DNA from 2 places in the Faecousia intestinalis genome. Region 1 is predicted to be linked to the other one. Evidence: a T-box and tRNA genes for the amino acid it is inferred to sense, from the RefSeq annotation. Region 1 holds a T-box; the other holds one or more tRNA genes.
What was found. The T-box of region 1 lies ahead of WMO66_RS05970 (valine--tRNA ligase). A T-box ahead of a tRNA ligase gene usually reads a tRNA of that ligase, here a tRNA-Val.

Region 1 (15,215 bases):
TTCATCGCCGCCTCCAGCGCGCGAACGGACTTCTCCCGCCCCACATCAAAGTGCATGGTTGCCTGCGGAAAAAGGACCAGCCCGCGCATGGCGAGCACCGGCATCCGTTCAGACAAAATCAGTTCGTTCATAGTTCTCCTTCCTCCCCGCCGGATGCGGGGACGGACCACAAAAGGGGCGCACAGACACCCAAGTGTCCGCAACGCCCCCTTCTGTGTCTTGTTATCCTGCGCTCGGACGCTTCCGGCGCGCAGCGCCGGCCTTGTGCCGGATCTCCGGCTCGCTTCCGTCCTCCACGCAGGCGCGTGTGATCAGGACCTCGGAGATCGTGGGATCCGAGGGAATGTCATACATGACCTTCGTCATCACGCTCTCCAGCACGGCGCGCAGACCGCGCGCACCGATCTTGCGGTCGATGGCCTTCTGCGCAATGGCGTCGAGCGCCGCATTTTCAAATTCCAGCGTCACGTTGTCCAGCTCGAGCAGCTTGCGGTACTGGCGGCACAGCGCGTTCTTCGGCTCGGTCAGGATGCGCACGAGCTCTTCCTTCTTCAGGCTGCCGAGGGTCGTGACGACCGGCAGACGGCCGACCAGCTCCGGGATGATGCCGAATTTCAGAAGATCGTGCGGCTGCACCTGCCGGAACAGCTCGCCGACGTCCTGCTCCTTCCGGCTCTTCAGCTCTGCGCCGAAGCCGAGGCTGCTGCGGTCCACGCGGCGCTCGATGATCTTGTCGAGGCCGTCAAAGGCGCCGCCGCAGATGAAGAGAATGTTCGTCGTGTCGATCTGGATGAACTCCTGCTGCGGGTGCTTGCGGGCGCCCTGCGGCGGCACGTTCGCCGTCGTGCCCTCGAGAATTTTCAGCAGTGCCTGCTGCACGCCCTCGCCGGACACGTCGCGCGTGATGGAGGTGTTCTCGCTCTTGCGGGCGATCTTATCCATCTCGTCGATATAGATGATGCCGCGCTCCGCCAGCTCAACGTCGAAGTCTGCCGCCTGCAGCAGGCGCAGGAGAATGTTCTCGACATCCTCGCCGACATAGCCCGCTTCGGTGAGCGTGGTCGCATCGGCGATGGCGAACGGAACGTTCAGGATTTTGGCGAGCGTCTGCGCAAAGAGCGTTTTGCCGCAGCCCGTCGGGCCGATGAGCAGGATATTGCTCTTCTGCAGCTCCACATCGGAGTCGCCGCCGTAGAAAATGCGCTTGTAATGGTTATACACCGCCACGGACAGGGCGATCTTCGCCTCATCCTGACCGATGATATAACCGTCCATATATTCCTTGATCTCTTTCGGCGTGGGCAGATGATCGGGAACGGCCAGCTCGGAGCTGCCGGTCTCATACATCTCCTCGTGCAGGATCGTGCTGCACAGCTCCACGCATTCGTTGCAGATATAGGCATTCGGCCCGGACATGATCCGCTTGACCTGTGCCTGTGTCTTGCCGCAGAAGGAGCATCGGATGAGTTTTTCTGCCAAATTTACTTCCTCCTCTGGGCTTTAGCGCTGATAGATCACCTTATCCACAATGCCGTATTCCTTCGCCTGCTCGGCCGTGAGGAAATGGTCGCGCTCGCAGTCGCGGGCGACTTCTTCAACGGGTCTGCCGGTGTTCTTCGCCAGAATTTCATTCAGACGGCGCTTCACATCCGCGATGCGCTGGGCGTGGATCTCGATATCCGTGACCTGACCCTGCGCGCCGCCGGACGGCTGATGGATCATGATCTCCGCGTTCGGCAGGGCGAGGCGCTTGCCCTTCGTGCCGGACGACAGCAGGAACGCGCCCATGGACGCGGCCATGCCGATGCAGATCGTGGAAACATCGCACTTGATATACTGCATGGTGTCATAAATCGCAAGTCCGGCCGTTACCACGCCGCCCGGGCTGTTGATGTAGAACTGAATGTCCTTGTCGGGGTCCTGCGCCTCCAGATAGAGAAGCTGGGCGACGATCAGGCTGGCGGTCGTGTCGTTGACCTCCTCCGACAGGAAGATGATGCGGTCGTTCAGAAGGCGGGAGAAAATGTCATAGGAACGCTCTCCGCGGCTCGTCTGCTCGACGACATAGGGAACCAAACTCATAATCATGCTCCTTTCTGCGTGCATTCCCGCCGGGGTCACCGGCGGGAGTGCGGATCGCCTGCCGCAGCAGGAATCAGAAACATTCTAACCGCTCTGCAGGCGGATTATTCCTCGGAGGCAGGAGCCTCTTCGGCGGCCTCGGGGGCCTTGGGTGCAACGGCGACAGCGGATTCGGCGATGAGACGGGCAGCCTTGCGCAGCTTGAGATCGCTCTTCAGGCCGTCGGCGTTCAGGGCCTTCTTGACGTCGTCCAGCTCCATCTTGTAGCTCTCGGCGAGCTTCTTGTACTCTTCCTCGCACTCTTCCTCGCTGACCTCGATGTTCTCAGCGGCAGCAACGGCGTCCAGCAGGACGTTCGTGCGGACAGCGGCCTGAGCGGACGGGCGCAGGCTGTTTCGGATGGCGTTCATGTCGCCGCCCATCATCTGGGCATAGGCCTGCAGGGAAGCGCCCTGGGAGCGGAGCTCATAGTCCATGCGCTCCATCTCCTGATCGAGCTCCTCGTCGACCATGCTGTCCGGGATTTCGACGGTCATGTTGGCGGCAGCCTTCTCGACGGCGGCGTTCTCGAACGCGCGGTCGATCCCGGCCTGCTTTTCGTCGCGGATGCGCTTCTCGATGTCGGCGCGCAGCTCGGCGACGGTGTCGAACTCAGAGACGTCCTTGACAAACTCGTCGTCCTTCTCGGGAACGACGGTCTCCTTGACCTCATGGACCTTGACCTTGAAGACGACAGGCTTACCGGCAAGCTCCTCGGCGTGATAGTCAGCCGGGAACGTGATGTCGATGTCCTTCTCCTCACCGGCACTCATGCCGGCGACCTGCTCCTCAAAGCCGGGGATGAAGGTGTGGGAACCGAGCTTCAGCTCGTAGTTCTCGCCCTTGCCGCCCGCAAAGGCCTTGCCGTTCTCAAAGCCCTCGAAGTCGATCACGGCGGTGTCCCCCTCCTGTGCCGGGCGGTCGACCGTGGTGATGCGGGCAACGTTCTGGGCCATGCGGTCCAGCTCGGCCTCGACCTCGGACTCCTTGACCTCGACCTCGGCCTTCTCGATCTCGAGATTCTTATATTCGCCAAGCTCAGCAACGGGATACAGATCCGTCACGATCGTCAGCGTGACGGCGCCGTCGTCGGCGATGTCCATCTTGGAAACGCTCGGGCGGCCGACGGGACGGATGTCCTGCGTCAGGACGGCATCCTTGTAGATATCCGGGAACATATCCTCGACAGCGTCCTCAAAGAAGACATGCTTGCCATAGGCAGCCTCGATGACCATACGCGGAGCATGACCCTTGCGGAAGCCGGGGATCATGATATCCTTGCGGTACTTCAGATAGGCGCGGTTCAGGGCAGGCTCCAGCTCCTCACGGGTCAGTTCCACCGTAACGGATGCGCGGGTCGCTTCTTTCTCTACGCTTTTGACATTCATTTCTAACATCCTCCTATGTGCTGCGCCGGTCGGCGCGCATTGATACATTGATGAATCCGCACTATTTTATCAGACTATTCACAAAAAAACAAGTCGATTTTGTGAATTTTCGGTTTTTCCGCAGGAAAATTACAGGGAAAATATTCAGCGAAGCCGGATCGGGGCAAAATTCGTATAATCCGCAGCGCAGAGCCGGTAGGTCACGCCGTGGTGCACGCCCTCGATGGCAAGGCGGTGGCTGCTGCCATGCAGGTGGCCGTAGCAGCATTCCTTCACGCCGTAGCGCTCGAGGAGCGCCAGAATTTCCGGGCATTCGTAGCCGCGGTAGCGCGGCGGATAGTGCAGAAAGCACAGCTTTTCGGGCGTATCTCCCGCCGCGCGGAGCGAGGCCTCCAGACGCAGCAGCTCCCGCTTGAAAATTTTATCGTTATGACTGCCGTCCGGCGCGTCCTCTTCAAAGAACCAGCCGCGCGTGCCGGTCAGGGCGATGCCGTTATAGAAATAGCAGTTGTTATTCAGCAGATACAGGTCCGGAAAGCCGTTTTCCTCGCAGAAGCGGTAGAATTTCGCGGCCGTCGTCCACCAGTAATCGTGATTTCCCTTGACGATGATCTTCCGCCCCGGAATGGCGGCGATCATGGCAAAATCCTCGCGCGCGCCGTTCAGGTCCAGCGCCCAGGACAGGTCCCCGAGCAGGACGGTCGTGTCCTCCGGCCCGATGACGGACAGGCCTTCGCGGAGCTTGTCCACATAGCCGACCCACGCGCCGCCGAAGACGTCCATCGGCTTGTCGCTGCCGAGGGAAAGATGCAGGTCTCCAATCGCGTAAAGGGCCATCCCTCACGCTCCTTTCATTGCAGCAGTTGCAGAAGGTTCCGGAAAAAGATCCGGTCGAGCAGGTCCGCGGGATAGCCCGCAGCCTGTAAATACGCATAAAACGAAGCCCACGAGGAGACGTCCGTAAAGCCGCGCGCCAGCTCGTCGCAGCCGTCGAGGTCGCCGCCGAGGGCCACATGGTCCTCGCCGCAGAGCGTGAGCATGTGCTCGAGATGGGCGCGCAGCGTGTCGAAATCCGCTCTCCCGCCGAGGAACGGCGGATAGAGGTTCAGGCCGACCGTGCCGCCGGTCTGCGCCAGCGCGCGCAGCTGATCGTCCGTCAGGTTCCGCGTATAGTCGCACAAAGCGCGGCAGTTGGAATGGCTGGCCAGAATGGGGGCCTGCGTGCAGTCCATGAGCTGCCAGAACGCAGCTTCGGACAGATGACTCACATCGATCCGCAGGCCGAGCCGCTGCGCCTCCCGGACAAAGTCGCGCCCGCGCGGCGTCAGGCCAAGCGCGGAGCCGTGCCAGCCCGCAAGCGCGTTGTCGGCATTCCACGTCAGCGTGAGCATGCAGAAGCCCTGCTCCCGCAGCCATTCGAGTCTGCCCGGGTCGCAGCCGATGACCTCGCAGCCCTCCACGGACAGCAGCGCGGCGGTCCTCCCCTGCTCCGTCAGGCGCAGGGCCTCCGCACCGTTTGCGGCAAAGCCGATGCGGCTGCGGTTCTTCTCCACCTCGCGGCACAGGAGGGCCAGCGGCTCCGTCAGCAGGCGCTCCGTCCCGCCGCCGGGCCGGCCGGCGTTGCTGCAGAACGCAAAGACCTGGGCATAGGCCTCCAGTCCGGCCGCCTTCTGCAGGTCGATGTGGCAGGAATTCCGTTCCAACCCCTCCCCGCGCGTCCAGAGCTCATAGGCGGTGTCGCAGTGTCCGTCAAACAGCTTCATGAAAATGCATCCTCCAGATGCCGGATCTCCGGCCGCTTCGTCTGCGTGCCGTTCGGCGCGTAGACCTCGATCACATCGAAGCGCGGCTGCTTCGTCTGTTCCGGGTGCTCACATAAGTACAGCTCCGCCGTGCGACGGATGCGTTCCTGCTTGTGCCGGTCGACAAATTCCAGCGCTTCGGCAAATGCGGCGCTTTTGCGCAGCTTGACCTCGACAAAGACGAGATAGTCGCGGTTTTCCGCGATCAGGTCGATCTCGCCGAGGCGGCAGCGGTAATTCGCCGCCACGATGGTATAGTGCCTGCGGCGCAGATAGGCCGCCGCAGTCTCCTCGCCCCAGCGGCCCGTCAGGTCATTCCGCATGGAGGTTTTTCAGGAAGGTACGGCGATGGATGGGGCACGGACCGAATTCGCGCAGCGCGGCATAGTGCGCGCGCGTACCGTAGCCCTTGTGCGTGGCAAAGCCGTACTGCGGATATTTTTCATCCATTTCCAGCATAAAGCGGTCCCGCGTCACCTTGGCCAGAATAGACGCAGCCGCGATATTGGCGCTCAGGCTGTCGCCCTTGACGATCGTCTGCACGGGAAGGCCGAAGTCCGTCTCGCGGTTGCCGTCGATCAGGGCGATATCCGGCCGCACCCGGAGCTGGTCCATGGCGCGGCGCATCGCGAGGAACGTCGCCTGCAGGATGTTGATCTCGTCGATCTCCTGCTCGGAGGCAAACGCGATGCCGTAGGCGAGCGCCTGCTCCGTGATAATGTCATACAGCGCCTCGCGGCGCTTGGCCGTCAGCTTTTTCGAGTCGTTCAGGCCGGGAATGTCCAGCCCGCGCGGCAGGATGACCGCCGCAGCACACACCGGCCCGGCCAGAGGGCCGCGCCCGGCTTCATCCACGCCGCAGACCGTCTCATAACCCGCCTCCCAGCAGCGGTTTTCGTAATTCCAAAGTTCCGTCATGCCAATTCCTCATTTATCTTAGGCAATACCGCACAATTCAGCAAGTGCATTCGGCGAAAAATGTCCGGCGAAGGCCGAAGGAGAATGATGCAGTGTTGCCCTTAGTCATCCGGTGTGAAGCTCAGGCGCTGATGCAGGCCGTCCGCCACCACGTCGAATATGATGCTGCCGTCTTCGTTGTCCGTGCGGTCCATCGTGACGTCCTTACCGCGGCAGTATGTCCGCGCGACGGCCTCCGGGTCCGAGGTCTCCACCTCACTGACGAACACGTCGCGCATCTGGTTGTTGCTGCAGAGATTGAAGATCTCGCGAATCAGTTCGTAGCGCATGCCTCTGTCCTTTCCGGAGGGTCCTCCAGCGTAAAGCGGCCGATCTTACAGCTGCGGTATTCCTCCAGCAGCACACGCGCCATGCGCTCCGTGTCGATCTCGCCGCGCGCCAGCAGGAAGCCGCGGCGGCGGCCCGCCTCGGTCAGCAGATCATAGCCGGAGGCGTCCTCCGGCGGGTCGAGCTTATAGCGGGCGCGCATGGCCTCGGGGTAACGCGCCCAGAGCATGGCCGCCAGATGGCAGGCCAGCGTCTCCACATCCAGTACGTCGTCCTTGACCGCGCCGGTATAGGCCAGCCTGCGGCCGACCTCCTCATCGTCGAATTTCGGCCAGAGGATGCCCGGCGTGTCGAGCAGCAGAAGGCCGCTGTCCACCGTGACCCACTGCTTGCCGCGCGTGACGCCGGGGCGGTTCTCCGCCTTTGCGCCCTTGCGCCCGGCGATCTGATTGATGAAGGTCGATTTTCCCACGTTCGGGATGCCGACGATCATCAGCTTCAGTGCGCGGCCGGTCTGACCCTTGTCCGCATAGCGCTGCAGCTTCTCCGCCAGCATGGAGCGGACGGCGGGCACGAAGCGGTCGATGCCGCGGCGGCTCTTGCAGTCCGTGCGCACAACGGTCATGCCCTGCGCCTGCCAGTAATTCTGCCAGACGTCCGTAGCGGCCGGATCGGCCAGATCGATGCGGTTGAGGATCATCATGCGGGGCTTCTGCCCGCAGATAGCGTCAATGTCCGGGTTCCGGCTGGAAAACGGGATGCGCGCGTCCACGATCTCGCAGACGGCGTCCACGAGCTTGAGGTCAGCCTCCATATTCCGCCGCGTCTTGGTCATGTGGCCCGGATACCACTGGATATTCATGCGTTCATCCATTGTCCACCGCTCCGATCCGTCCAAAGTCCCGCGAGCTGCTCTCGCCGCAGCCTGGGAACAGAATGCACAGCACCTTGCCGATGACCTGTGATTCCTCGATCTGCCCAATGGAGGCATAGCGGCTGTCGGCAGAACGGTTGCGGTTATCGCCCATCACGACGAGGCAGCCCTCGTCCACGGTCACGGGGAAGCTCGTGCGGTCATAGTAGGGCAGCACCATCGGTTCCAAGATATAGGGCTCGTCCAGCGGCTCGCCGTCGACGTAGACCGTGCCATAGCCGTTGCCGTCGTAGAGGATATCCACAGTCTGACCCTCCGTTGCAATAACGCGCTTGACGATCGGCTCGCCGTTTTCAAAGCTCTCCTTGCGCGCGACGATGACGTCGCCCTGCTCGAGGTCGCCCATAAACAGATTGCTCAGCAGTGCCACATAGTCGCCGTCCTGCAGCGTCGGCATCATGGACGGTCCGTCCACGCCGACGAGACGGACAAAGAACACAAACACGATCGTGATCGCGGCCAGAATATAGACAAGGTCATGCAAAAGCGAGTAGCAGTCATAGAGCGGATTTTTCGGTTCCTTCTTCGGAGTCTGCTCCTGCAGGTCCTCCATCGGCTGCTCCGCGTCGAAATTCTCCATCAACGTCATCCTTCCTGTCTGGCGGCAGGCCGCCATTCATTCAGGATAAATTATACACCAACTCGTTCCAGAAATAAAGCCCAAAAAACGGAGCTGCCGCAAATCCATGCGGCAGCCCCGAAATGGCGGTCGATAAAAATCAGAGATCCTTCAGCCGTGCTTCGCTCTCCTCGAGCTGACGCAGCAGGGCGGCGTACTTTTCGGCCTTCTCCTGCTCTGCGCGGACGACCTGCTCCGGTGCCTTTGCGGCAAAGCCCGGATTGCCAAGCTTGGCCTGCACACCGGCAAGGCCCTTCTGAACCTTCTCCTTCTCTTTGGCGATGCGGGCAAGCTCCTTGTCCACATCCACAAGCTCCTCCATCGGCAGGAACAGCTTGGCGTCGTGCGTCACGCAGGACACCATGGAGCCATGCCCCTCCGGCTCCTCAGCCAGGACGACGACGCGCTCGGCATAGGCCAGACGGGTGATGAACGGGATACCGGCAGAGAACAGGTCCTGCTTCTCCGTGACGATATAAAGCGTCGTGCGGCGCGCGGGCGGCACGTTCATCTCGGCACGGCGGTTGCGCACGGCGCGGATGGCCTGCATGATACTCTCCATGCCATCCTCCTCCGCCTGGAAGCAGAGATCCTCGCGGAACTTCGGCCAAGCGGCGACGATCAGCGCCTCGCCCTCGTGCGGGATGGCCTGCCAGATTTCCTCTGTGATGAACGGCATGAACGGGTGCATCAGGCGCAGGATCTGGTCGAGCACATACAGCAGCACCTGCTGGGCAGAGCGCTTCTGAGCCTCGTCCTCGCCATAGAGGCGGGCCTTCGTCAGCTCGATATACCAGTCGCAGTAGCTGTCCCAGATGAAGTCATAGATCTTCTGGACGGCGACGCCGAGCTCATACTTGTCGAGGTTCTCCGTAACGTCGGCAATGAGCGTATTGAGCTTCGAGAGGATCCACTTGTCGGACGTCTCGAGCTCGGACAGGGCGGGCAGCTCGTTTTTGTCGATGCTGAGGTTCATCATGACATAGCGGCTGGCGTTCCAGAGCTTATTGGCAAAGTTGCGCATGGCCTCGCAGCGCTCGATATAGAAGCGCATGTCGTTGCCGGGCGAATTGGACGTGAGCATGTTCATGCGCAGGGCGTCCGAGCCGTAGCGGTCGATCATCTCGAGCGGATCGATGCCGTTGCCGAGGGACTTGGACATCTTGCGGCCCTTGTCGTCGCGGACAAGGCCGTGAATCAGCACGGTGTGGAACGGCGGGCGGCCCGTCTGCTTGCAGGCCGAGAAGATCATGCGCGCGACCCAGAAGAAGATGATGTCATAGCCCGTCACGAGCACGTCCGTCGGATAGAAATACTGAAAATCCTCCGCATTCGTGTCCGGCCAGCCGAGGGTCTCGAACGGCCAAAGCGCCGAGGAGAACCAGGTGTCAAGCACGTCCTCATCGCGGGTGATATGCTTGCTGCCACACTTTTCGCAACAGGTCGCATCCTCGCGGGAAACGGTCATATGGCCGCAGTCGGCGCAGTACCACGCCGGGATCTGATGGCCCCACCACAGCTGACGGGAGATGCACCAGTCGCGGACGTTCTCCATCCAGTTCGTATAAATTTTCGTGAAGCGCTCCGGCACGAACTTCGTCTCGCCGTCGTTCACGACGCGCAGCGCCTCTTCGGCCAGCGGCTTCATCTTTACAAACCACTGAGCGGAAATGATCGGCTCGACGTCGCGGTGGCAGCGGTAGCAGGTGCCGACATTGTGGTTATACGGCTCGACCTTGACGAGGTAGCCCTGCGCCTCGAGGTCAGCGACGATCTGCTTGCGCGCCTCATAGCGGTCGAGGCCCTGATATTTGCCGCCGTTCTCGTTGACGACGCCCTTGTCGTCGAGGACGCGGATGACCTCGAGGTTGTGGCGCTGGCCGACCTCAAAGTCGTTCGGGTCGTGAGCCGGCGTCATCTTGACGCAGCCGGTGCCGAAGTCCATTTCGGCATAGTCGTCCGCCACGACGGGGATCTCCTTGCCGACGAGCGGCAGGATGACGTTCTTGCCGACGATGTCCTTGTAGCGCTCGTCATTTGGATTGACGCACACGCCGGAGTCGCCGAGCATGGTCTCGGGCCGGGTCGTCGCGATGATGACCTCGCCGGAGCCGTCTGCCAGCGGATAGCGCACATGCCACAGATGGCCGGGCTTGTCGACATATTCGACCTCGGAATCGGACAGGGCCGTGACGCAGTGCGGGCACCAGTTGATGATGCGGCTGCCCTTGTAGATAAGGCCCTGCTCATACAGGTTCACGAACACCTCGCGGACGGCCTTCGAGCAGCCCTCGTCCATCGTGAAGCGGGCACGGTCCCAGTCGCAGGACGCGCCGAGGCGCTTCTGCTGCTCGACGATACGGTCGCCGTACTGATGCTTCCAGGCCCAGACGCGCTCGAGGAACTTCTCGCGGCCGAGGTCATAACGGGTCTTGCCCTCCTTGCGCAGCTCCTCCTCCACGCGGATCTGCGTGGCGATACCGGCATGGTCCACACCGGGGATCCAGAGGGCGGAATAGCCCTGCATGCGCTTGAAGCGGATGAGCACGTCCTGCATGGCGGCTTCCATGGCATGGCCCATGTGGAGCTGGCCTGTGACATTGGGGGGCGGCATGACGATGGTAAAGGGCTTCTTGTCCGGGTCGCGCTCGGCATGGAAATAGCCGTTGTCTACCCAGAATTTGTAGAGCCGGTCCTCAACGTCGCGCGGCTCGTAGGTCTTTGGCAGTTCTTTCATAGTCTTCTCCTTTTTGACGATAAAAATCGCCCTGAGCTTCATAATATGCTCAGGGCGATGCAGATTACCGTGGTACCACCTGAATTCCCGCCATGGGCGGGCACTCTGGCTCTGTAACGGGAGCACCCGTGCGGCCTACTGCAGGTTCGGCACGCCCGCTCCGAAGCGACCTTCTCCCGACCTGCGCAGGGGCTTTCAGCAGCCGCCCCCTCTCTGCAGCGCGCGGATGGGATACTCCTCTTCTTCCATGCGTTTTCACTATGCGGTTATGATAGCCGAAAACCGGCCGGTTGTCAAGCGTTTTTGGGCAGATAGCCGCTCATTTCGGCGGCCATATCGTCCAGCAGCTTCATGGCTGCCGCGCGGTCGGTGTCAACGGCGGTCAGATAAATCTTGACCTTCGGCTCCGTGCCGGACGGACGCAGGATGACCGTACCCTTCTCGCCGAGCTGAAGCACGAGCACATTGGACTTCGGCAGCGTGACCGCTTCCTCCGTGCCGTGGACGAGATCGCGCGTGACGCGCGCCTGATAGTCCGTGACGGACGTGACGGCGATGCCGCACACGGCCTTCGGCAGCTCGCGGCGCATCTGCGCCATAAAGCCAGCGGAAATTTCCATGGCGTCCGGGCCCTGCAGCTCGCAGCTCAGCACGCGCGCCTCATGCCAGCCGAAGCGGCTGTAGAGCGCGTCCATGTGCTCGGCCAGATTCGTTCCCTCACGCTTGAGCGCGGCGGCGAGGTCGCAAGTCAGCATGGAGGCAACGACGGCGTCCTTATCGCGGGCATACGTTCCCTTGAGGTAACCGCAGCTCTCCTCAAAGCCGAAGACGAAGCGGTTTTCCTCGTGCTTCTGCTCGAGGGCGAGGATCTCACCGCCGATGTACTTGAAGCCCGTGAGGACCCTGCGCATCTTCACGCCGTAGCTTGCGGCGATCTTGTCTGCCATCGGGGTCGAGACGATGCTGCGCACGGCGACGGGGTCTGCCGGGAGCGTGCCAGCCTTCTGCATCGTGCCGAGGATGTAGTCCAGCAGCAGGCAGCCCAGCTCGTTGCCGCTGAGCTTGCGGAAGCCGCCTTCCACCGGGACGGCCACGGCCACGCGGTCGCAGTCCGGGTCCGTGCCGAGGATGAGGTCCGGGTGCGTCTCGCGCGCGATCTTGTAGCTCTCGTTCAGCGCGGCGTCCGTCTCCGGGTTCGGATATTCGCAGGTCTTGAAATCGCCGTCCGGCTTTTCCTGTGCGGGGACGACGGCGACGTTCACGCCGATGCGGCCGAGCACGGTGCGGACCGGCTTGTTGCCCGTGCCGCACAGCGGCGTGTAGAGCAGATTCAGGTTATCGGACGGGACAGTGGCAAGGCGCTCGCCGAGAACGGTCTCATAGTAGCGCTCCCACAGCTCCGGCGCGATGAATTCCACGCCGCCCTCCGCAAGGAAGTCCTCAAAGCTCTTTTCCGCCGGGAGGAAATACGGGATTTTCTCGATCTCGGCAAACACGCGGGCCGCCGGCTCGTCCGTCATCTGGCAGCCGTCCGGGCCGTAGCACTTGATGCCGTTGTAGATGCCCGCATTGTGGCTGGCGGAAACGACGATGCCGCAGCCGCAGCCAAGCTGGCGCACGGCAAACGAGAGCATCGGCGTCGGGGCCAGCTCATGATAGACATAGACATGCACGCCGCGCTCCGCGAGGGCTACGGCGCACAGCTCCGCATAGCGGCGGGAGTTGTGGCGGGAGTCATAGCCGATGGCGCAGCGCTGCGGCAGCTCCGTCGAGGTCAGCCATGCGGCAAGGCCCTGCGCCGTGCGGCGAACGGTGAAGTCGTTCAGGCGATTCGTGCCGATGCCCATAATGCCGCGGATGCCCGCGGTACCGAACTGCAGCTCCGCGCCGAAGCAGCCCTTGCGCTCCGTCTCGTCGTTCTGCATGGCGGCCAGCGCAGCGCGCCCGGCCTCATTCAGCGGCGCCCGCTCGCACCACTGCTGATAACGTTCCAGTTCCGTCATTTCAGCCTCCTAAAATATGGAATTAAAGTCATAAGCTCAGACTGTCAAATTTGTCATTGCGAGGCCCCGCGAGGGGCCGTGGCAATCTCGCAGGATCGGCTGCGGATTTTGGCAAGCCGGGGCGAATCCGAAGCCTGCTTCACGAGATTCCCACGTCGCTTCGCTCCTCGGAATAACACGACCGGGAAAGCTCACGAACGCCCCGCCCCAATGGGACGGGGCGCTGTGTCGTCCGGTTATTTCAAAAACGGTTCGATCAGGCGCTGCGTTTCCGCATCGTCTGCACGCGTCTCCCGCAGGGACTGCAGAAGGGCCTGCGCTTCCTGCTTCGTCTCCGCCGGGGCGATGACGAGCACCGGCGTGCCGGTCTCTGCAAACCCGCCCTCCGCGCCGCGGTGCAGCAGTGCGATGAACTGCTCTCCGGCCGCGTCGCACCAGAGCATATCGTCCTGCCAGAACATCCAATCCGAGTCGATGTCCGACGGCAGGATCAGGCTGTCCATGATGCGGCTGCCGTTTACGAATACGCCGCCCGGCTCGGTAGCTTCAAAGGAATCCGCGTGATTCCGGAAAAGGTAGTGATACGAAATGCCGCTGATGAGGACGGTACAAGGCTCCGCGGAGCCATCCTCCTGCAGAAGCATCGCCTGCATCGTCCGGCTTTCCGTCTTTGCAATCGGCGTGTTCCAATACGAAATGATCACGGTCCCGAGAACCACGAGCGCGGCAAGCGCAATACAGGCTGCGGCAATGGCAGCTGCATGCTTTCTGTTTTCTGAGGTTTTCATATAGCACCTTCCCTTTCAGCATAAAACGGGTAATCGTTAACCACGGGTCACTTGAGATAAGGGGAGATCGCGTTTTTTGTCTCATCCGGGAGCGCTTCCTGCAGCGACTGTAAAAGCTCCTGCGCCGCCTGCTCTGACTCTGCCGGAGCGACGACGAGCGACTGCATGCCGGGAAGCGGCAGGACGAGCGTGCTGCCGTCGGCTGCGATCCAGAACGGATCGGTATCCGCCTGCATCGTGAGCCACGGGTCAAAGGCGTCGTCCGGCAGGATGACGCCGGAGCAGATGCGCGTGCCGTCGACATAGATGCCGCCGTCCGTCCCCGTCTCGAACGCGCCGACTCTGCCGCCGAGCAAATAGGAGCGGGACGTGCCCGCGATGCGCACGGTGCACGGCGTGGCCGAGCCGTCCGGTGCGAGGGTCATGCCCTGCATGGTCCACTCGTCGGCGCGCTCTGCCGCATGGTCGCGGTTGGATGCGAAGAAAATGCCGATGCCGCAGACCACAAGGAGCGCAGCCGCGACGGCGGTAATGAGAATACGGTTCCGGCTCATGGCGCCGGTTTACACGTCTTCGATGATCGCGGAGTTGTTCTTGGCCTGCGGATTGACGAGGGCGCGGAACTTCGAGCGGGAATTGCGGATCTCGCTCAGAGCCTCGGCGACGGCCTCCTCCGTGCGGCGCAGGGAATCGTCGACGTAGTCGTTCGTGACCTTCTTGAGCTCCTTGATCTTATCCTGCGCGGCGCGCACCATATCGTTGGCCTGATTCTTGGCCTCGAGATAGATGGCCTCCTGCGAGACGAGCTGGCGGGCCTGTGCCTGCGCGGACTTCATGATATTCTCTGCCTCGCGCTTTGCGTTCGTAATGAGCTCGCTGCGGGAGTCCACGATGGTCTTTGCCTGCTTCAGCTCGCCGGGGAGCTGGTTGCTGATCTCGTCGAGCAGGTCGAGGACCTTTTCGCGCTCAACAGCGCACTTATCGCTGCTGAACGGCACGGAGCGTGCGTCCTGCACCATTTCATACAGGGTGCCGATCAATTCTTCAATGCCGTGTTCGTTCATGATATTGCCTCCTAATCGTTGCCGCCGCCCGCCCCGGTCTTGCGGAGCAGGGTGATGGTCGTTTTTCCGTAATGATAGTCTTTTGAGCGGGTCAAGCCCGGAAATTCCTCCGCAAGCGGTTTGCCGAGGGGTCTTTCTGTGATAATTATACCACCATCCGACAAAATGTCAATTTCCGATAGGCGCTGAATCGCTGTTTCGAGGGATTTTTCTGCATAGGGCGGGTCGAGGAAGATCAGGCGGAATTTCCGCCTGCACCGCGCAAGATACTGTGTGAAATCCGTGCAGACGACCTCTCCCCTGTCTTCAAAATGCGTGCGGCGCAGATTCTCGCGCACAAGGGCCGCGGCATCCTGCCGGTGGTCGACAAAAACGGCGCGTGAGGCTCCGCGGCTGAGCGCCTCGATGCCGAGCTGACCCGTTCCGGCGAACAGGTCGAGCACGTCGCCCGCGATGTCGAACTGGATGATGTTGAACAGGGCTTCCTTCACGCGGTCCGTCGTCGGGCGCGTGA
Region 2 (15,215 bases), on a different contig from region 1:
GTCTCCTCCGGAACGCGCTGCGGCAGGACGGCATCGTCGATGACGGCCATATGTCCCTGCAGCGGGCACGCCGGGATGCGGGCCCCGCCATCCGGCAGAAAGCCGAGGCCGAGCACGGCGGCCCGGCCGGTAAATGTTGCAATTTCTTTACAATTTGCCGCCAAATACACCGGAACAGGCAATAGACAAACCTCCCCCTGCGTGCTATAATAAGGAGGACCCTGAACATGGGAACCTCAGAATCAACCTATGGAATACCCGAGGAGAATATGCTGTCATTTTTACCTGACTTCATTTTCCAAACCATCACGCAGATCCGCCCGGCATTTCTTCGCGAGCACGGCGTCCGCCTCCTGCTGATGGACTTCGACAACACCATGCTTCCCTACACGACGGACCGGCCGGAGCAGCCGCTTCTGGACTGGATCGCCGGGATGCAGGATGCAGGCATCACGCTTTGCATCGTCTCCAACAGCCACAAGCAGCGCGTGCCGCATTTCTCGCAGCAATATCACGTTCCCTGCGTGACGCATGCCGCCAAGCCCGGCACACGCGGCATCCGGGAGGCCATGGCCCGCTACGGAGCCGCTCCGCAGCAGACCGCACTCGTGGGCGACCAGATCTATACCGATGTGCTCGGCGCAAAGCGCGCCGGGATCACGGCGATCGCCGTGCGATCCATTCATAATCATACCGTCTGGCTGAAGCTGCGGCACCTGCTGGAGCTGCCGTTTCTTGCCATGGCGCGAAAAAGGAGAGTAGAAACATGACCAATCTGGAAAAATACCGTTCTCTGCTGCACGACGGCGTGCAGGGCCTTCTGCTGACCTCGCGCTACAGCCGCATGTATGCGGCGGAATTTGACATCGCCGAGGGCGTTGCCGTTGTCTCCGCGCAGGGCGCTCGCTATTTCACCGACAGCCGCTACATCGAGTCCGCGCAGAAGAACCTCAAGGGCTTTGAGGTCGTGGAGATCGGCCTGAACAATCCGATGATGCAGGCGCTGAAGGCCACACTGGACGAGTTCGGCGTGGAGACGCTCGGCTTTGAGGACGAATATCTCACCGTCGCAGAGCTCAACGGCTTTGAGGCCGCGCTTCCCGTCAAGTTCGTTCCGCTGCAGAAGGAGATCAACGCCTTCCGCGCCAGCAAGGAGGACTGGGAGCTTGCCCGCATGCGCAAGGCGCAGGAGATCACAGATCGTGCCTTCACCGAGGTCTGCACTCGCATCCACACCGGCATGACCGAGAAGGAGCTCGAGGCCGAGCTGATCTACTGCCTGTATAAGAACGGCGCAGAGGGCCTGTCCTTTGACCCGATCGTCGTCTCCGGACCGAACACGAGCATGCCGCACGGCGTCGCCGGGAGCCGCGTCCTGCAGGACGGCGACTTCGTGACCATGGACTTCGGCGTGCTGTATCAGGGCTACTGCTCCGATATGACCCGTACCGTCGCCCTCGGCCATGCAACCGAGGAGATGCGTAAGGTCTACGACACCGTCCTGCGCGCCCAGCTCGCCGGTATTGCGGCCAGCCACGCAGGAGCGAGCGGCAAGAGCATCGACGGCGCTGCCCGCGACATCATCACGGAGGCCGGCTACGGCCCGTATTTTGGCCACAGCTATGGCCACAGCCTCGGTCTCGAGATCCACGAAGCGCCGAACTGCACCCCGCGCAACGAGAACCCGATCCCTGCCGGCGCTGTGTGCTCCGCAGAGCCGGGCATCTACATTCCGGGCAAATTCGGCGTCCGCATCGAGGATGTCGTGATTTTCCGCGAGGGCGGCTGCGAGGTCATCACGCACAGCCCGAAGGAGCTGACCATCCTTTAAGCGGTGATAACTCAGAGAAATTTGCCGAAAGACTTGAATTTCTTTGACAAATCGGTTAAAATAGAAACGCATTTTTTTACCTTCGGAACAGATATGGTATTCGAGAGGAACACAGGAGGATAAACCAATGATTTCAGTCAGTGATTTCCGGAACGGCGTTACGTTTGACATGGACGGCAAGGTGATGCAGATCATCGAGTTCCAGCACGTCAAGCCCGGCAAGGGTGCAGCCTTTGTCCGCGTCAAGATGCGCAATGTCATCACCGGCGGCGTTACCGAGACGACGTTCAACCCGAACGACAAGTATCCCACCGCTTACATCGAGCGCAGAAAGATGGACTATTCCTATAACGACGGCAACCTGTATTATTTTATGGATCCGGAGACGTTCGAAATGACGCCGGTCGACGAGAACATTCTCGACGCCAGCTTCAAGTTCGTCAAGGAGAACGACCAGTGCACGATCCTGTCCTACAAGGGCAGCGTGTTCAGCGTCGAGGCTCCGAACTTTGCCGATCTCGTCGTCACGAAGACCGAGCCGGGCCTTGCAGGCAACACCGCCACCAACACGCTGAAGCCCGCTACGCTTGAGACCGGTGCCGAGGTCCGCGTGCCCCTGTTCATCAACGAGGGCGACAAGATCTCCATCGATACCCGCACGGGCGAATATCTGGGCCGCGCCAAGGGCTGATCCGGCCCACATCTGGAAAGGAGAACGCTATGAATCTCTCTGAAAAGTCCGCATATCTGAAGGGCCTGATGGACGGCCTGAAGCTGGACCAGGAGGCCCCCGAGGGCAAGATGATCTCCGGGATCGTCGAGCTGCTGCAGGAGGTCACCGGTGCAATTGGCGATCTGCAGGAAAACGCCGAGGCTGTCTCGGATGAGCTCGATGAGATTGAGGATGATCTCGATGCCATCGAGGATTACCTGATGGACGACGATGACGAAGAGGACGGCTTCATGGACGACGACGGCGAAGACTTCGACTATGACGACGACACCATGTATGAAGTGACCTGCCCGAAGTGCGGCGAGGTTCTCCATCTGGACGAGGAGACGCTCCTCAACGATTCCGTCGACTGCCCGAAGTGCGGCGAGCCGCTCGAGTTCGAGTTCGACGAGGACGACGGTCTCTGATCCTCATACGCAAAACGCAGGCGCGAAGCAGATCCCTCTGCTCCGCGCCTGTTTGCACATCGGGCTGTACTGCGGCATAGTCTGGCCGGGAGGTGAGTGCCATGCGGCAGCGGCTTGAGCGGCTTCTTTGCGTCAAGTCTCTTGTGACGATCGCCCTGACCGTCGTATTCTGCAGGCTGGCCGTGACGGGCGCAGTCAGCGCGCAGCAGTTCCTCACGATCTTTACGGTCGTGATCTCGTTTTATTTCGGCACGCAGGTGGAGCGGCGTTTGGCCGGCGGCTGAATACAGCAAATCCCCGGCCGTCCGAGGGGGATGGACGACCGGGGATCCGCTACAGAAATGAGAGAGGGGAAAATAAAAAGAGAGATAAAAATGAAAAGATGGACCAGTAAGCCCGTTACCGCGGCAGGTTCGGTATCGTTCTTACGAGTATGAGTATACCGGGGACATTTGAAAAATCTATGAACGAAGTCGGAATAAATTGAGAATCCGCAAAATTTGTCGAACGCGCGCAGTCTATCACAGATAATTTGGAGGAGCCTATGAAAAAAGCCTACCTGACCCTTGACCCGCCGCGCGAGCCGAACGGCACCCTCTGCCGCACCGGCCTGCGCCACTCCGCGCCCGTTGTGCTTCTGCCGGGTGATCCGCAGCGCAGCCGCAAGATGGCCGTGCTGTTCGCAGAGGCCTCGTTTACGGCCCACCGGGGCACATTTGCGACCTATACCGGCAAAACACCGGGCGGCGCGGATATCGCCGTCACAAGCAGCGGCATGGGCTGTGCCTGCGTTGCCGCCGCACTGGAGGAGCTTGCTGCCGCGGGAGCGGAGGCCGTTATCCGTGTGGGCACCTGCGGCGGCGTGCAGCCCGATCTGGCCCCGGGGACCATCGTCATTGCCAGTGGCTGCGTCCGCGGCGAGGGCGCAAGCTATGAGCTTGTGCCGCCGGAATTCCCGGCCGTTGCGGACCCGCTGCTCGTCCGCGCGCTGTGCAGCGCTGCGCAGGAGCTGGACGAGCCCGTGCGCGTCGGCCTGTACCGCAGCCACGATGCGTTCTATATGGAGTCCAAGGCCGCTCATCCCGGTCTGCGGGAACGTATGCAGAAATGGATCGACACCGGCGTACTCGTCGTAGAGAACGAGTCCGGCCTGCTTTTCACCTATGGCCACCTGCTCGGCCTTCGCGCCGCGAGCATCTGCGTCGCGCTCGGCTCCATGTTCGCAGACCCGAACGCCAACGTCTACGGGGCCTATGCCGACCCGGAGCATCTGGCGCGCCGGATCGAAACTGCCACGCGCATTGCCATGCGCGCAGCCGAGCAGCTGGAGGGAACGAAATGAGCTTTGGAAGTCAGAAACTTGTCCATACAGACGGCACGATGCACCACCTCGGCATCGATGCCGTGACGCCGCGCGTCATCCTTGTGCCGGATCCGCAGGAGGTCCCGCTCTATGCCGCGCTGTTGGAGAATCCCGTGCAGCAGAGCTGCTATCGCGAATATGCGACCTGGCGAGGCATATGGCGCGGCGAACCGCTCACGGTGATGAGCTGCGGCTTCGGCTGCATGCCCATGGCCATCGCCGTGGAGGAGCTGCACCATCTCGGCGCGGAGTCCCTCATCAAGATCGCGGCCTGTCCCGCCATCCAGCCGGAGCTGGAGCCGGGCACGCTGCTGGCAGCCTCCGGCGCGGTCCGCGGTGAGGGCGCGACGCGCGAATACATCGACCCGTCCTATCCCGCCGTGGCGGATATGCCCCTGCTCGGCGCGCTGCTGAGCTGCGGCGTACCCGATGCAGGCCTGTTTCGCAGTCACGACTGCACCTCGCTCGAGACGCCGTGGGCTCCCGGCGGCCCGGCGCGCATTGCCCGCTGGGCAGAGCTTGGCGTCAGTGCGCTGGACGGCGAGACGAGCGCCCTGTTCGTGCTGGCATCCATTCTCGGCATGCATGCGGCCTCGCTGGCCTATCTTGCAGAAAACTATGCAACCGGTGCAGCCGCCCCGATGGACGCACAGGCGCGCGGGCGGCTGTTCACGGCTGCGGCGGAGGCACTGCGATGCTGCTGATCCGCGGGGCAATGCTCCCCGATTTCGAAACAGGAACGACCACGCAGGCCGACGTCCTCATCCGGGACGGCCGCTTTGCGGCGATCGCACCCCATCTGGAGGCCGATTGCCCCATTGTCGAGGCATCTGGTCTTCTGATGCTGCCCGGCATGGCTGATCTGCACACGCACATGGTGCAGAGTCTGACGCAGGGCCCGCTCGACGACCTGAACATCACGCAGTGGCTCACGCGCATGCTCCAGGCACAGTGGTCGCTCACGGAGGACGAGTGGTACTATGGCGTGCTGCTCGGCTGTCTGCGGAGCATCCGCTATGGCGTGACGGCCATCAATGAAATGACCTACTATCCGCACATCGACGCTGTTGTGCAAGCCTATCAGGACGCCGGTCTGCGCGTGACCTTCGGCATCGGCGCGACGGATATCGCCGAGAACGACCAGATCCGCGTCACGCCGGTGGACGAATGCCTGCGGCAGGCGGAGGAGCTGTACCACAAATGGCACGGCAGGGGACTGCTGCGCACGGCTGCCGTGCCGCAGGGACGTCCGGCCTGCACGCCGGAGCTAATGCGGGCCCTCAAGCAATTTGCGCGCGAGCGCGGCCTGCTCTACCACACACATCTCGCTGAGGGGAAGGCCGAGACGGAACGTATCCGAGCTTGGACCGGCCGCGGAGAGGCGGAGGAGCTGGCGCATCTCGGTGTCTTGGATGAGTCCACGATTCTTGCGCACTCCATCTGGCTCACGCAGGAGGAGATCACGCTGCTGGCACAGTCGCACGCCGTTGTGGCGCACTGCCCCTCGACAAATATGAAGCTGTCGGACGGTGCGCCGCCCATTGCGGAGTTGCTGGCATCCGGCGCGCGCGTCGGCTTCGGCTGCGACGGCGAGGCCTCCAGCGCAAACCGTGACCTGCTGCGCGAGGCTCGGCTCGGCAGCTACCTGCAGAAGGTCCGCACGCTTGACCCGACAGTACTCCCGGCAGGGCAGTGCTACGCCATGCTGACGGAGCAGGGGATGCGTGCGCTCGGCTATCGAGACGTCGGCCGTATTGCAGAGGGCTGGCAGGCGGATTTCTCCCTTGTGCGGACGGAGACACTGTGCACGGTGAACCGGCGTCGCATTCTGACGAATCTGCTCTATGCCGGAAGCGGCGAGCAGATCGACAGCGTCTATGTGCAGGGCAGGCCGCTTCTCCGGAACGGGCAGTTCGTGCACCATGATCTGGAGCATATCCTGCAGCGCTGTGAGGAGATCACGGCGCGCATTGAGCGCACACTGGCATAGCATATTCCCCGGCAGGCCAAAACACACCTGCCGGGGAACCAATTTTCCGGTCTGTGAAAAATAGGGCTTGATTTTTTCAGATCCTGTGCTATAATATTCGTGCTACGGAGGCTTAGCTCAGCTGGTTAGAGCGCCTGCTTCACACGCAGGAGGTCGATGGTTCGAGTCCATTAGTCTCCACCAGGATATAGAAACCCGGACGTTCCCGATTATGGGATGGTTCGGGTTTTCTGTTTTATCGATCCTCGCCAAAATCGCCGGACTCATCGATGAAAGCTCAGCTCTCTCAGATCTATATGCAGAATACCTTGTGACAGTCGGCAGGGTCTTTGTCCCTTTTTTCAGTATTTATTATTCATTCATATACGCAGAGTCCCCTCCGCACCGTTCTGATGCAGAGGGGACTCTGTTTCTCATTAGAGCAAACCGGCTCAGACGCCAGCGGCCCGCACGGTGCGCTGCGTTCTGCGGTTGAGCAGACCGCCGAGCACCATCACAAAGGCGAACACGATAAGATACCAGAAACAGCCCATGCCATGGCTGACGAGACAGGCAATGACCATGAAGACCGAGCCGCAGATGGCAAGGATCGGCAGGATATAGTGCTGCCAGACGGAGGTGCCCTTCTGCTTGCGGATCCACTGGATGAACACCGGAATATAGAGCGCATAGATCGTGATGATCGGCAGCTCCGTCGGGTCAAACAGGAAGGGGACGCTCTCGAAGATCGTGCCCGTGAAGACCGTCTTGTGGCTCCAGGTGCCGGCGAGGTTGGACAGGTAGAAGTACAGACCCCAGAAGCCGCACAGCAGCAGGCCCATGACGGCGGAGTTGTTGGGCATATTCGTGTGCTCATCGACGCGGGAGAACATATGGGTGGCCGGGCCTTTGCCGCGCGCTGCAACAGAATAGACGCCGCGGCAGCAGGCGAGCATCAGACCGTTCATCGTGCCGATGCAGGAGATGGCGATGAAGAGGTTCAGGATGTTGCCGATGACGTTGCCGAAGATGTTCGTAAAGGCAACGGTCGCGCCCTTTTCGATCAGCTCCGCGTTCGATGCACCGCCGGTCACGCCGATGTAGTACAGCAGGTAGGTGGCGATGACGATGATGCCGCCGACTGTGAGGGCTTTCGGAAGATTGCGCTTCGAATCCTTCAGCTCGGAGTTGATGGTTGTTGCAATGATCCAGCCCTCATAGGCAAAGGAGGTTGCGCAGACGGCTGCGAAGAGGATGCTGCCCTTGCTGCCCACAACGGCGAGGGGAGGGGCGACAAAGTTCTCCGTCAGCTGACCCGAGGCGAGACCGGCAATGACGCCGACGATCGCCATGACGCCGAGCGGGATGAGCTTGATGACCGTGGTGGATGCCTGGATCTTGCCTGCGAGCTTCGGAGAAAGCGCGTTGACGGCATAGGAGCAGCAGAGGTAGAACAGCATGAGCGCGATGCACTCCGGGCCGACCACAACGCCGCCCTCGTTGATGTGGATGAGCAGCGGCATATTCGGGAACATCGTCGTGAGGAACACGAGCGTATAGCGGGCGGAGAGCCATGCCAGAGCCGCCGTCAGGGACGGATAATAGATCGTGGACAGGAACCAGCCCATATAATAGCCGTATTTCGGGCCGACCGTCGCTTCGGCATAGTCCACGATGCCATTGACCTTTTCATATTTCTGGGACATACCGGCGAATGTGAGGATGCAGGCGAGCATGATTGCGCCGCCGATGAGCCATGCGATGACGCCGAGCGGCATATCACCGTTTGTGATCTGGAGGATGGTCTGTGCCTTGAAGAAAACGCCGGAACCGATGACAATGCCAACAACCATGCAAATTGCGGTGAAAAGGCCGTATTTGCGTTCCAATTTGTTATTCATGAGAATACTTCCTTCCTGAAACCTGAAATGAGTGGCGCGAATACAAAACGTACCGTCGAACAGAGGGATCAACGAACCGCCGCCTGGCGGTGGAAGGGAAACCGGTCGCAGAGAAAATGATCATCAGAGCTTCGACATTATGTGCAACGGCAATTCCTCCCTTGGTGTGCGAAATCTTTCTGGTGGCATCATATCATGAACAAAAAACGATGTCAAGAGGATATATTTTTTGGACAACTTTAACATATAATGAGAAATCATCCACAAGTTACAAGTGTTACAAATCCTTTCTGTTTTAAAATTGCAGATTTTCCGGATACAATGCGAAATTTCATTCATTCGGAGTTTTGTCCATGAGCGGCGGACGTGAAAAATTTCTCCGTTGACAAACGGTCCGTTTCATGGCATGATGATGGGGAGGCGGCGGATCAGCCGCGCGCCCGATACTGTCCGCCAGTCGCCACTGCAGCCCTGCCGCAGGTCGATGACCGGGGTATCCAGAATCACGGCGCTCTGCGCCGAATCATGGAGGTCAGTATGAATCACGAAGAATATCCCCTGAACGTTGCTACCCCGCGCTCCTTTACTTATGTCACGCGGGACATCCCCCGCGTCACCGCTGCGCAGCGCGAACGCGCCCTCAAGGCCACGCACTACAATGAATTTGCCTTCCCCGCAGGCATGCTGACGGTGGACATGCTCTCCGATTCCGGCACGACGGCCATGACCGATGTGCAGTGGTCAGCCATGTTCCTCGGCGACGAATCCTACGGCCGCAACAAGGGCTACTACGTCCTGCTGGACGCCCTGCGCGACTGCTTCGAGCGCGGCAACGATCAGAAGCACGTCATCGATCTCGTCCGCACGAACTGCAAGGACATCGACCGCATGATGGACGAGCTGTATCTGTGCGAATATGAGGGTGGCCTGTTCAACGGCGGCGCCGCGCAGATGGAGCGCCCGAACACGTTCATCCTGCCGCAGGGCCGCGCCGCAGAGGCCGTCCTGTTCGAGCTCGTGCGCAAGATCCTCGGCCAGCGCCATCCCGGCAAGGTCTTCACCATTCCCTCGAACGGCCACTTCGACACGACCGAGGGCAACATCAAGCAGATGGGCTCTATCCCGCGCAACCTCTACAACAAGGAGCTGCTCTGGGAGGTCCCGGAGGGCGGCACCTATGAAAAGAACCCGTTCAAGGGCAACATGGACACTGAAAAGCTCGAGGAGCTCATCGTAAAGCTCGGGCCGGAGAACGTTCCGCTCGTCTACACGACCATCACGAACAATACGGTCTGCGGCCAGCCCGTCTCGCTTGCCAACCTGCGCGAGAGCAGCCGCATCGCCCATAAGTACGGCATCCCGTTCATGCTCGATGCCGCGCGCTGGGCCGAGAACGCCTACTTCATCAAGGTCAATGAGGAAGGCTGCGCCGACAAGTCCATTGCGGAGATCGCAAAGGAAATGTTTGCCTGCTGCGACGGCTTCACGGCCTCGCTGAAGAAGGATGGCCACGCAAACATGGGCGGCATTCTGGCCTTCCGCGACCGCGGCCTGTTCTGGAAGAACTTCTCGGACTTCAACGAGGATGGCACGGTCAAAAACGACGTTGGCATCCAGCTCAAGGTCAAGCAGATCTCCTGCTACGGCAACGACTCCTACGGCGGCATGTCCGGCCGCGATATCATGGCGCTGGCCGCCGGTCTGTATGAGTGCCAGAACTTCGACTATCTCGACCAGCGCGTCAAGCAGTGCGAATATCTGGCGCAGGGCTTCTACAAGGCCGGTGTCAAGGGCGTCGTCCTGCCCGCAGGCGGCCATGGCGTCTACATCAACATGGACGAATTCTTCGACAACAAGCGCGCGCCGGAGAGCTTCGCGGGTCAGGGCTTCTCCATCGAGCTCATCCGCCGCTACGGCATCCGTACGGCAGAGCTTGGCAACTATTCCATGGAGTACGACCTCAAAACCCCGGAGCAGAAGGCGGAGGTCTGCAATGTCGTCCGCTTCGCCATCAACCGCAGCCAGCTGACGCAGGAGCACATGGACTATGTCATCGCCGCCGTGAAGGCGCTGTATGAGGACCGCGAGTCCATTCCGAACGTCCGCATCGTCAAGGGCCACGATCTGCCGATGCGCCATTTCCACGCCTTCCTCGAAACCTATCCGAACGAGTAATAAAAATAACGACCGCACCGGCAGCGCCGGTGCGGTTTTTATATCAAGTACATGGCGAGATGCAGCGCTCACAGGCCGTTCCACGCCTGCGGCAGACACCGCAGAGATAGGAGCGGAACAGCTGTACGTCCTTTTTCTTCATGCCGCTCTGCAGGCAGATGAATTTCAGCGATACAAAGGTCTCCGGGTGCAGCGGCACGGCCGACACGCCGTAGTAGGATGCGAACGACTCCGGCCCGAGCACGACGCCCATGCCGTCGCGCACAAGGCGCATGTTCGTCTCGATGCCGTCGGAGCGGTAAACACGGCTGAGAGAAATGCCATATTCCTGGCAGGTGCGGCGGAGCATGCGGTCTTCTGCGGAGTTTTCAAGGCCGGAGATCATGTTGCAGCCCTGCAGATCGCCGAACGACAGCCAGGGGAGGGCCGCACGGGGATCGTCCGGCGACATGAGCACGCACTGGCGCTCCTGCACAAGGTCGCAGACGAACAGGGAAGGGGCGCCCTCCTCTCCGGCGGGCAGGCGGTCGAGCGCCAGATCGATGGAGCCGTCGCGCAGACCCGCCAGCACGTCGAGCCCGGCCTCCGTGACGAACGTCACATCGATCTCGGGGTGGCTGTCAAAATAGCGCGCAATATCCTGAAACAGCCGGTTGGAGTACACACGCGCGCCCATACCGATGCGCAGCCTGCGCCCGCGCCGTCCGTCCGGCTTAACGGCGCTGCAGAGCCTCTGCCACTGCTCCGCGACCGGCCGGGCCTCCCGGCAGAACGTCTCGCCCGCTGCCGTCAGCGTCAGCCCGCGGGGCGTGCGGACGAACAGGGGATAGCCAAGCTCGCCCTCGAGCCGCTGGATCTGCTGCGACAGCGCCGATTGGGAAATAAACTGCCGCTCTGCGGCCGCCGAAATGCTGCGGCAGTCCGCGATCTCCAGCACATAGAGCACCTGCGCGATCGTCATAGGCACATTCCCCCTCCTTCATGCTATAAGCAAATCTAATATCGTTATTATATTATCGTGTTTTACAATTTTCAAGTCTTTGCATAAAATTAATTTGTACGAATTGCGTAGAAGCACTTCGCAGAAAGGTGGTAATCGCATTGGATCGAATTCTGTTCTCCGGCAACGAAGCCATTGCGCGCGGCGCCTATGAAGCCGGCGTAAAAGTCTGTTCCGCTTATCCCGGTACCCCCAGCACGGAGGTATTCGAGGCGCTGCCCCAGTATCGTAATTCGCTTTACTGTGAGTGGGCGCCGAACGAAAAGGTCGCGACGGAAGTGGCCTACGGCGCAAGCCTCGCAGGTGTGCGCAGCCTCTGTGCGATGAAGCATGTCGGTGTCAACGTTGCGGCAGACCCCATTTTCACGGCTGCCTACAACGGCGTCGGCGGCGGCTTCGTCATTGTCTCCGCAGACGATCCCAGCATGCACTCCTCCCAGAACGAGCAGGATAACCGCCACTATGCCCGCGCAGCGAAGCTGGCCATGGTCGAGCCGTCCGATTCGCAGGAATGCCTGGACTTCATGCGTGAGGCCTACCGCATTTCCGAGCAGTTCGACATTCCCGTGCTCTTCCGCACCACGACGCGCGTGGCGCACTCCAAGAGCATCGTGACATTCGGCGAGCGTGAGGAGCAGGAGGCCAAGCCCTATGCCCGCAACACGCGTAAGAACATCGCCTCCCCGGCAAACGCCTTCCTGAACCATCCGAAGCTGGAAAAGACGCTCGAGGCTCTTGAGGCCTACGGCTGCACGTCCCCGCTGAACCGGATGGAGCTGAACGGTACGAAGGTCGGCGTCATCTCTGCCTCCATTGCCTATGAATATGCGAAGGACGCCTTCCCGGCCGACACGTCCTTCCTGAAGCTCGGCCTGACGAATCCGCTGCCGATGGACCTCATCCGTTCGTTCGCAGAGAAGGTCGAGAAGCTCTACGTCATTGAAGAGCTTGATGATTTTATGGAATCCCAGATCCGCGCTGCCGGCATCGCCTGCGAGGGCAAGAACCTGACCGGCAAGCTCTATGAGCTGAATCCGCAGCTTCTGAAGGAGCGCATCTTCGGCCGGAAGGCTGAGACGGTCGACGTCGGCGTCTCCGCCGTGTCCCGTCCGCCCGCACTGTGCCCGGGCTGCCCGCACCGCGGCTTCTTCTACACGATGTCCCGGCACAAGGACTTCGTGATCTCCGGCGATATCGGCTGCTATACTCTCGGCGGTTCCGCGCCCCTGAGCGCGCTGGACAGCGTCGTGTGCATGGGCGGCGGCTTCAGCATCGGCATGGGCATGTCCAAGGCCTTCGAGCTGACCGGTCAGACGGACCGCAAGGTCTTCGGCGTCATGGGCGACTCGACGTTCTTCCACAGCGGCATGACCGGCGCGGCCGAGATCATCTACAACAAGGGCAACCTCATCCCCGTCGTGCTCGACAACTCCATCACCGGCATGACCGGCCATCAGGAGAACCCCGGCAGCGGCCGCAACCTGCAGGGCGACATCGCCGAGGCCCTGAAGATCGAGGACATCCTCGCCGCCTACGGCTACAAGAATATTTACATCGTCGATCCGCAGGATCTTGAGGCCATGGAGCAGGCCGTGCAGAACGCGCTTGCCTCCGAGGTCCCCGCTGCCATCATCACGCGACGCCCGTGCCTGCTCATCAAGCGCATCAAGCACGACATCGGCCAGTGCGTGGTGGACGAAGAAAAGTGCGTCGGCTGCAAGCGCTGCCTGAAGGTAGCCTGCCCGGCCGTCACCATCCGCGACAAGAAGGCCCACATCGATCCGAACCAGTGCGTCGGCTGCACGGTCTGCGCGCAGGTCTGCCCGAAGGGCGCCATTTCCAGAAAGGAGAACTGAGCCATGAAAGCAACAAAGAGCGCACTCCTTGTCGGCGTCGGCGGTCAGGGCGCCATCCTGACGGCCAAGGTCCTGGTCAACGGCCTGATGAAGGCGGGCTATGACGTCAAAATGTCCGAGGTGCACGGTATGAGCCAGCGCGGCGGCAGCGTCTCCACGCAGGTGCACTGGGGCGAAAAGGTCTATTCTCCCGTGATCGGCAAGGGCGCGGCGGACATCATCGTCGCATTCGAAAAGATGGAAGCTGTCCGCTATGCGGACTATCTGAAGCCTGACGGCGTTGCCGTCATCAACGATTACGAGATCGCATCTTCGAGCATTGCCGCCGGTCTGTGCGAGTATCCCGACGGCTGTCTCGAGGCCATGCAGCAGCATTTTCGCTGCCATGTACTCAAGGCGGGCGAGATCGCCGAGCAGCTCGGCAATGCCAAATGCATGAACATCGTGCTCTTCGGCTCCATGGCCAAGGCGCTCGGCATGGACGACATCGATTGGGAAGCCGTCATTGCCGAGACCGTCCCGCCGAAATTCCGCGAGCTGAACCTGCGCGCCTACCGCGCCGGGCATGATGCCGTGCAGCTTTAAGATCGGAGGAACCATGATCCACAGCTTTACCGAGCTTCGGGAAAGGGCCGGCGCAGTCCGGCCCCAGACCGTTGCCGTTGCATGCGCGCATGACGCGCACACCCTCGAGGCCGTGCTGCACGCCGCGCAGGAGGGCATTCTGAACTATCTGCTCATCGGCCACCCGGAGGAGATTCTCTCCATCGGCCGCAGCCTCGGCCACGCCATCGCGCCGGAGACCGTCATCCCCGCTGCGACGGACGAAGAGGCGGCCGCCATCGCCGTTTCTCTCGTGCGCGAAGGCCGCGCAGGCTTCCTGCAGAAGGGCCTGATGCAGACGGCGACCATTCTGAAGGCCGTCGTCAACAAGCAGACCGGCATCGGTCTCGGCCGCCCCATGTCCCATGTGGCGCTGCTGGAGCTGCCGGGCTACCCGAAGCTGCTCGGCGTGACGGACGGCGGCATGATCCCGAATCCGGATCTGGAAGGGAAGAAGGCCATTGCGCACAACGCCGTCGCCATGTTCCACGGCCTCGGCTATGAGCGCCCGCTCGTCTCTGCCGTCTGCGCGGCGGAGAACGTCAGCCCGAAGATCATCGAGACCGTCGATGCGGCGGCGTTGAAGCAGGCTGCGCTCGAGGGAACGTTCGGCTCGTGCTATGTAGAGGGCCCCATTTCGCTCGATCTGGCCCTCAGCCGCGAGTCCGCGCAGATCAAGGGCTATGAAAGCCCCGTGACCGGCGAGACGGATATTCTGCTCGTGCCCGGCATGGCGGCAGGCAACATGATGGTCAAGTCGCTCGTCCTGTTCGCCGGGGCCAGAATGGTCGGCGTCGTCACGGGTGCAAAGTGCCCCATCGCACTCAATTCCCGCAGCGCGAGCTTTGAAGAGAAGTACCATTCGCTGCTCGTCTGTGCACTGATGAGCAGCAGCCGCGAGGAGAATGCAGAATGAAGCTTTTGATCATCAATCCCGGCTCCACCAGCACGAAGCTGGCGCTCTACGACGGGGCGAAGAAGCTTCTGCAGGAGAATCTGGAGCATGATGCCGCTGCACTGCAGCAGTATCATGGCATCGGCGATCAGGTGCCGATGCGTCTGGCCGTCATCCGCGATTTCCTCGACCGCAGCGGCGTGCATCCGGAGGAGCTTGCAGCCGTTATTGGCCGCGGCGGCCTTGTCTTCGGCCTGAAGACGGGCGGCTACCTTGTGAACGAAGACCTGTGCCATGCCCTTGTGGACGACGACCTCAGCCAGCCGCACGCCTCGAACCTCGGCGGCCTGCTGGCCCGCGAGATCGCTGCGCCGCTCGGCATCCCCGCCTATATCTACGACGCTGTGACGTCGGGCGAGCTGACGGACGTTGCCAAGATCACCGGCTTTGTCGATATTGAGCGCCGCAGCTTCTGCCATGTG

Region 2: it encodes a tRNA-Val, which carries the amino acid that the T-box ahead of WMO66_RS05970 (valine--tRNA ligase) is inferred to sense. The anticodon was not compared.

What each region holds. Positions count from the first base shown of each region.
Region 1 is NZ_JBBMFF010000187.1:24,008-39,222, forward strand. It holds gene lon (endopeptidase La) at 1-131, opposite strand, end outside; gene clpX (ATP-dependent Clp protease ATP-binding subunit ClpX) at 223-1,479, opposite strand; gene clpP (ATP-dependent Clp endopeptidase proteolytic subunit ClpP) at 1,501-2,082, opposite strand; gene tig (trigger factor) at 2,187-3,509, opposite strand; gene WMO66_RS05935 (metallophosphoesterase) at 3,654-4,346, opposite strand; gene WMO66_RS05940 (dipeptidase) at 4,361-5,272, opposite strand; gene WMO66_RS05945 (YraN family protein) at 5,269-5,634, opposite strand; gene rnhB (ribonuclease HII) at 5,624-6,229, opposite strand; gene WMO66_RS05955 (hypothetical protein) at 6,331-6,558, opposite strand; gene ylqF (ribosome biogenesis GTPase YlqF) at 6,543-7,430, opposite strand; gene lepB (signal peptidase I) at 7,423-8,070, opposite strand; gene WMO66_RS05970 (valine--tRNA ligase) at 8,210-10,846, opposite strand; T-box leader at 10,894-11,103, opposite strand; gene WMO66_RS05975 (phospho-sugar mutase) at 11,140-12,849, opposite strand; gene WMO66_RS05980 (hypothetical protein) at 13,086-13,637, opposite strand; gene WMO66_RS05985 (hypothetical protein) at 13,685-14,191, opposite strand; gene WMO66_RS05990 (hypothetical protein) at 14,201-14,701, opposite strand; gene rsmD (16S rRNA (guanine(966)-N(2))-methyltransferase RsmD) at 14,713-15,215, opposite strand, start outside.
Region 2 is NZ_JBBMFF010000163.1:5,089-20,303, forward strand. It holds gene WMO66_RS04430 (hypothetical protein) at 1-182, opposite strand, end outside; gene WMO66_RS04435 (YqeG family HAD IIIA-type phosphatase) at 228-770, shown strand; gene WMO66_RS04440 (M24 family metallopeptidase) at 767-1,831, shown strand; gene efp (elongation factor P) at 1,959-2,522, shown strand; gene WMO66_RS04450 (CD1247 N-terminal domain-containing protein) at 2,552-2,971, shown strand; gene WMO66_RS04455 (hypothetical protein) at 3,073-3,255, shown strand; gene WMO66_RS04460 (phosphorylase family protein) at 3,516-4,313, shown strand; gene WMO66_RS04465 (phosphorylase family protein) at 4,310-5,038, shown strand; gene WMO66_RS04470 (amidohydrolase family protein) at 5,029-6,324, shown strand; tRNA gene WMO66_RS04475 (tRNA-Val) at 6,431-6,507, shown strand; gene WMO66_RS04480 (APC family permease) at 6,756-8,204, opposite strand; gene WMO66_RS04485 (hypothetical protein) at 8,604-8,750, opposite strand; gene WMO66_RS04490 (tryptophanase) at 8,742-10,379, shown strand; gene WMO66_RS04495 (LysR family transcriptional regulator) at 10,423-11,340, opposite strand; gene iorA (indolepyruvate ferredoxin oxidoreductase subunit alpha) at 11,481-13,235, shown strand; gene WMO66_RS04505 (indolepyruvate oxidoreductase subunit beta) at 13,239-13,820, shown strand; gene WMO66_RS04510 (phosphate acyltransferase) at 13,834-14,754, shown strand; gene buk (butyrate kinase) at 14,751-15,215, shown strand, end outside.